One region of the Oikeobacillus pervagus genome, then DNA from elsewhere that is predicted to be linked to it. Evidence: predicted binding sites of a transcription regulator. Region 1 holds the regulator's gene; the other holds the start of a gene.
What was found. The regulator Rex, encoded in region 1, represses fermentation and respiration genes when NADH is low (regulators of the CRP and FNR family bind a similar motif). The targets are predictions, from matches to a motif close to TTGTGAAATATTTCACAA.
Positions count from the first base shown of each region.

Region 1 (3,423 bases):
AAGCTCTCGCAATGTTTTTTTGGATAAAATCTTGAAGCTTTGCCACTTCATCTTGCTGTTTTTCGAATTGTTTCATTTCTCGTTCGTAGTCTTTTGCCTTTTGAATTAAATATTTACTATAATTCCCAACATACTTCTTTATTTTATGACGACTTATTTCATAAACTTGGTTGACCACCTTGTCCAGAAAATAACGGTCATGGGAAACGATCAAGATAGCACCATCATAGTTTTGTAAATATTGCTCTAACCATGATAAAGTCTCGATATCCAGATGGTTGGTAGGCTCGTCTAAAATGAGAATGTCCGGCTTTGTTAATAATAGTTTTCCTAAAGCAAGCCTTGTCTTTTGCCCACCGCTTAAAGTAGAGATTTTGGTCGAATAATCGTAGTCTTGGAAGTTTAATCCGTGAAGAACAGAACGAGTATCTGACTCATATTGGTATCCACCAAGTTCTTTAAATTTCACTTGTAAGTGATCATAGTCTCTTAACACTTTTTCGTATTTCTTTTCATCTTGGTAGATTGCAGGGTCTGACATGGATTGTTCTAGTTTCCTCAAATCCTTTTCCATCTTTTGCAGATAGTGAAAGACGGATATCATTTCCTCCCAAATCGACAAATTGGATTCCAAACCGGTATTCTGGGCTAAATAACCGATGGATACGTCCTTCGGCTTCATAATTTCGCCGGAATCATAAGACATTTGTCCGGAAATGATCTTTAATAAGGTGGATTTTCCCGCCCCATTTCTGCCAACAAGGGCAATTCGGTCGTTTGTTTGAATTTCTAGCTTTATGTTAGACAAAATTTGTTCGGCTGCGAAAAATTTTGAAAGTTGTTGTACTTGCAGTAAAATCATTTTTCTCACCTCTTATTCCTATTGTAAGTGTATCCTATTCATAATAAGGCAGGCAACAGTGAGGATTATTTTAAATGATTAAAGGAGATACGGTGCGAATAGGTTCAATGATTTGTGAAAAGATATTCAAAGTTCAAAGACAATCATAGAAAAATAGTGTATTATGTAAAAAAAGAGGTGTTCATGTTGTCGCAATTTACTCATTTTAATGAAGAAGGCCGAGCGAAAATGGTCGATGTAAGTCGAAAACCTGAAACAGTTCGAACAGCGATTGCTAGATCTAGCATTGAAGTGAATGATGAGATTTACGGGGCAATTCAAAATAATAAGATGAAGAAAGGGGATGTACTAGCAGTAGCGCAAGTAGCCGGAATTATGGCGGCGAAGAAGACGTGGGAAATCATTCCGATGTGTCATCCCATTCCGCTAAAAGGAATCGATCTTTCTTTCGAATGGGAGAAAAAAAGTGAGTGCTATCAATTAATGATTACCTCGAAAGTAAAAACAAAGGGGAATACAGGTGTAGAAATGGAAGCGTTAACAGCTGCTTCTGTCTGTGCATTAACCGTTTATGATATGTGTAAGGCGGTGGACAAAGGAATGGTCATAGGCCCTACCTATTTAATTGAAAAAACAGGTGGAGTCTCAAGTCCAGATTATTATAAACAATTAAATGAACAGCCTACATCAGATAGGGAAGAGTAAGTTATACGCATGAATCACGGAAAAGATTCATGCAATTTTACTATAGAAAAAAAGTATAGGTTTAGTGCAGTTGGAGGAAAGATTATGAATCAAGAATCAATGAAAATTCCACAAGCAACGGCAAAAAGATTGCCATTGTATTATCGATTTATTCAAAATCTCCATTCGTCAGGCAAGCAAAGAGTTTCATCTGCCGAGTTAAGTGAAGCGGTAAAAGTCGATTCAGCAACGATTCGACGTGATTTCTCTTACTTCGGTGCTCTTGGAAAAAAAGGATATGGATATAATGTAGGATATTTGCTATCTTTTTTTAGAAAAACATTAGATCAAGATGAAATTACGAAAGTGGCATTAATTGGTGTCGGAAATTTAGGCACGGCTTTTTTAAATTATAATTTTATGAAAAATAATAATACTAGAATAGATATTGCATTTGATGTAAATGCAGAAAAAGTCGGGAAGAAAATTGGGGATGTTGATGTCCATCATTTGGATGAACTAGAAGAAAGATTAGCTTCAGAACAAATTCATGTGGCAATTCTTACCGTACCAGCGCCAGTTGCCCAACAAATTACCGATCGACTAGTAAAAGCGGATATCAAAGGAATACTTAATTTTACTCCTGCCAGATTAACGGTACCTTCTTCGATCAGAGTCCATCACATTGATTTAGCTGTTGAATTACAGTCACTTGTTTATTTTCTAAAAAACTATCCTGAAGAAGTCATAGAAGAGACAAATTCTTAATAGAAAAAATGATCAAAATCAGTTATTATTAGAGGAAGGAGGTGTAGCATTTATGCCACTAGGTATCGGCAGTATTCTTATCATTGCACTTGTTGCTGTATTATTATTCGGTCCAAAAAAGCTCCCTCAATTAGGAAGAGCCGCAGGAGATACATTGCGCGAATTTAAAGACGCTACGAAAGGCTTAGCAGAAGATGATGATTCAAAAGATAAAAAAGACGCTAAGTGATGATAGGATGAAATAGAATGAGTCAAAATGAAATGACGATTTTTGAGCATATAAGTGAATTAAGAAAACGACTCATGATTGTAGTCGTTTTCTTCTTCATTGCAATCATCGGCAGTCTTTTCTTAGCTGAACCGATTATTCGTTATTTACAGTCAGCGGATGAGGCGAAAGAATTAACGATGAATGCTTTTAGAATGACGGACCCTTTGAAAATCTATTTTCAAATGGCCTTTGTGTTGGCTTTTATCATCACTTCACCCGTCATTTTGTATCAATTATGGGCCTTTATCAGCCCAGGGTTATATGAGAAAGAGAGGAAGGTTACTTTAAGTTATATTCCAATTTCTGTCTTCCTTTTCTTAGGGGGCCTTTCCTTTTCTTATTTTATCCTTTTTCCATTTGTTGTTCGATTTATGATGAATATGTCGGAAAAACTAGATATTCAACAGGTTATCGGTATTAATGAATATTTTCAGTTCTTATTTCAAATTACGATTCCGTTTGGTTTCTTATTCCAAATGCCGGTTGTCATGTTGTTTCTAACACGATTAGGAATTATCACTCCGATGTTTTTAGCAAAAATTCGTAAATATGCCTATTTCACTTTATTAGTCATTGCGGCTCTTATTACCCCGCCAGATGTGATGTCACATATGATGGTCACCATTCCACTTTGTATTTTATACGAAATTAGTATTTGGATCTCAAAAATTGGCTATCGAAAGGTAATTGAGGCAGAAGAGCAAATGGAAAGGGAAATAGAGTCGGAAGAAGCTCAAAAAAAATAGACCGATCAAGCGGTCTATTTTTTTTCTCTCTTTTTATGACGAAAATGAGCAAAGGTCATTCGTAAGCCCGTGCCAATATCTAAGGTCGCTAA
Region 1 covers NZ_JAUSUC010000052.1:8,000-11,422, forward strand. Annotated here, with positions in the region: gene abc-f (ribosomal protection-like ABC-F family protein) at 1-862, opposite strand, end outside; gene moaC (cyclic pyranopterin monophosphate synthase MoaC) at 1,049-1,567, shown strand; gene J2S13_RS14475 (redox-sensing transcriptional repressor Rex) at 1,652-2,314, shown strand; gene J2S13_RS14480 (twin-arginine translocase TatA/TatE family subunit) at 2,367-2,543, shown strand; gene tatC (twin-arginine translocase subunit TatC) at 2,561-3,331, shown strand; gene J2S13_RS14490 (YdiK family protein) at 3,346-3,423, opposite strand, start outside.

Region 2 (3,423 bases), on a different contig from region 1:
GTACATCAGAAAAGGCGATTTCCGTTGGGGCATCAACGCCGATCCTTCATATACCATATGTTTATACGAATAAAAACCGTCAACAAATAAAATTGCAAATGATGGAGAATAGTATTCCTTGGGAAATGATGCAAACTCTTGAGATTGTAGATGGAAAATATGGTGAACGACAGCATTTACAAAATGTAGAGGGGAAAATCGCCTTGATCAAACGAGGAAAAATTCCTTTTACATTAAAGGTGGAAAATGCTCAAGAGCAAGGAGCGAAGGCCGTCATTATATACAATAATACGAATCAGCATTTACATGCGGGCCTTGAACATCAGCTTCAAATTCCAGCAGCTACGATCCCTAAAAAAATCGCTGAAAAATGGAAAAAACAAATGGAAGCAATGAAATTACTGATTACGACTGAGATAAAAAAAGAACAAGATCAATTAGCGTCATTTAGTTCGCGGGGCCCAGTGACGACAAACTGGGAGATTAAACCGGATATTGTTGCTCCAGGAGTTGAAATAGAAAGTACCATTCCAAACGGCTATTTTTCCTTACAAGGAACAAGTATGGCGGCTCCCCATATCGCAGGAGCAGCTGTGCTCCTAAAACAGGCATATCCCAATTGGACACCAGCTGAAGTGAAAGCCGCTTTGATGAACACGGCGAAATTATTAGAGGATCAAAAGGGAAACCCGCTTCATGTGTATGAGCAAGGGACAGGCCGAGTTCAAATTGAGGAAGCCCTTACAATGCAAACAATGGTGATACCAGGTTCTCTCTCCTTTGGGAAAATGAAAAGCCGACAGCACCCTGAAAAAGAGAAAAAATTAAAGGTGAGAAACATAAGCAACGAAACAAAGCATTATCATTTTGAACACCCAAGCAAAAAAGGACAGCTTCAATGGAAATTCCCTCTGCCATTTTCTTTAAAACCAAATGAAGAAAAAGAAGTCATTGTTTCTGCCTTTTTAAAAGAGGAAGATACAAAACAGAAAGTAAAGGATGGATATATTACTTTAAAGGAAGGAAATGAAGAGATTCATCTACCTTATCTATATGTAATGAACGAGCCCGAATATCCAAGAGTGATGGGGTTTACCCTCGTACAAGGAGACAAACCCAAAACGATTCGCTATGAAGTCTATCTTCCAAGCACGTCAGAGGAATTTGGGATTGCTATGTACGAGAAAGAAACGATGAGGTTTATGGGGTTATTAGATAGTCAAAGAAATGTGCAGCGGGGATTAAAAGAGAAAGAATTACTTTTACCCGACAATATTGACCTAACAAATACCATATTTGTAGCTTTTGTTAGAAGTAAAGGAAAGGAAGATTACCAAAAGTGGGGAGATTCATCTATATAATGAGGGGAAAAAAGAGGATCTCTCTCTTTTTTCTCTCTGTAATACAACAGATATTAACATCTGAGGAAACCCCAAGTAAATTGTAAAAAATAAGTCGAAATGATTAATGGGGAATTTTGATAATTTTGTGAACTTTAAAATTTATGAGTGTGAACTTTTTCACTGAAAACGCATTGACATTAGTATATTGCTATTGTATGCTAACAAAGGATATAGTTTAACAGAAAAAATCCATATTTTCTAGGCAAACACTTTTTTTTGCTACTTTTTAAATGTATAATTGATCGTTCTATTTTTGATTTCTGAGAGGATTATGATGAAAGATCGCGAAAAAAGACCATTTTATGCTATGGCACTATATAGCGCTATACTATCACAGTTAGTCGGGTCGATATTAATTGGGATTTTTGCAGGGCGCTGGTTAGATCGTCTACTACATACTATGCCGATTTTTTTAATTGTGGGTCTTTTGACGGGGCTATCAACAGGAGTCTATGCAATGATGCGAACGATACGCCACCACTTTAATTCAGGAGATTAATGTAATATGCAGGAACTCCATCAGATGTTAAATCGACATCGCAAATACATATTTTCGTTGCTCGCCCTTTATTGTATTGGGTGGGGGGTTACGGAATACAAGACGATCTTTTTAGGCCTTATTTTAGGGACAAGCATTAGTCTATTGAATCACTGGCTCATGATCAAACGAATTTCTCGTTTTGGCGATGCTGTTGTAGCAGGTCAAAGGGTTCGAACATTGGGAACATTTTCAAGAATGGCTTGGGCGGTATTTGCAGTCATAATTGCTTTGGAACTTCCAGATCATTTCCATTTTATTAGCGTAATTTTGGGATTAATGACATCTTATATCGTCATTATGATAGATTTTATTATTCAATCTTTAATAAAACGTAAAAACGGGGAAGAGAGGTGAAAAAAGTTGGATCATAAAGCTCCATTATATAACTTGGACCTTTTTGGGTTTACTCTTACATTCAACCTAGCGAATGTATTAATGATTACGGTTGCTAGTGTAATCGTATTCTTAATAGCGGTGATATCAACCCGCAACTTAGCCATGAAGCCTACTGGAATTCAGAACTTCTTTGAGTGGGTAATGGATTTTGTAAGAAATATTATTAAAAGCAATATGGACTGGAAAACAGGTGGAAGATTCCATGTGTTAGGAATTACATTATTAATGTATATTTTTGTTTCCAATATGCTAGGTTTGCCGTTTTCAGTCGTAATTGATGATACTCTTTGGTGGAAATCACCAACCGCAGATCCTACTGTAACATTAACATTAGCTATCATGGTAGTGGGATTGTCACACTATTATGGAATCAGAATGAAAGGCTTTGGCGGGTACAGTAAGGGATTTGTACAACCAATGGCATTTTTATTCCCGCTGAAAATTGTTGAGGAGTTTGCAAACACTCTAACTCTTGGTCTCCGTCTTTATGGGAACATTTATGCGGGAGAAATTTTATTAACTTTACTAGCTGGTGGACTTGCAACAGGTGTTGGAGGAACGATTGCAGCCATTATTCCAACATTAGCATGGCAAGGATTCAGTGTCTTCGTAGGAAGTATCCAGGCATTTATTTTTACAATGTTAACAATGGTTTACCTTGCTCACAAAGTGAGTGACGACCATTAAGATATAACTGTTCAGTTTGAACAACCATTTTAAATAAAATAATTTATTTATACATTTAAAGGAGGAACTTTTGAAATGGGTCTTTTAGCAGCAGCAATCGCAATAGGGTTAGGTGCACTTGGTGCAGGTATTGGTAACGGTTTAATCGTATCACGTACAGTTGAAGGGATTGCACGTCAGCCAGAAGCACGTGGAATGCTTCAAACTACAATGTTTATCGGGGTTGCGTTAGTTGAGGCGATTCCTATCATCGCAGTTGTTATCGCGTTCATGGTATTAGGTAGATAATTGACAGGAATTTTGTTCCGAATGGCGAAGATCATTCCACGAGAACCTTCGCCATTCCTTTATGTGCGATATTCTTGATTGTTTTTTTTGAACTAAAGATGTTTGATA
Region 2 covers NZ_JAUSUC010000004.1:41,281-44,703, reverse strand. Annotated here, with positions in the region: gene J2S13_RS02610 (S8 family serine peptidase) at 1-1,361, shown strand, start outside; gene J2S13_RS02605 (AtpZ/AtpI family protein) at 1,678-1,902, shown strand; gene J2S13_RS02600 (ATP synthase subunit I) at 1,909-2,298, shown strand; gene atpB (F0F1 ATP synthase subunit A) at 2,305-3,027, shown strand; gene atpE (F0F1 ATP synthase subunit C) at 3,103-3,315, shown strand.
Region 2: a site for Rex is predicted at 1,509-1,526, ahead of J2S13_RS02605 (AtpZ/AtpI family protein). Genes of this name have one in related genera too.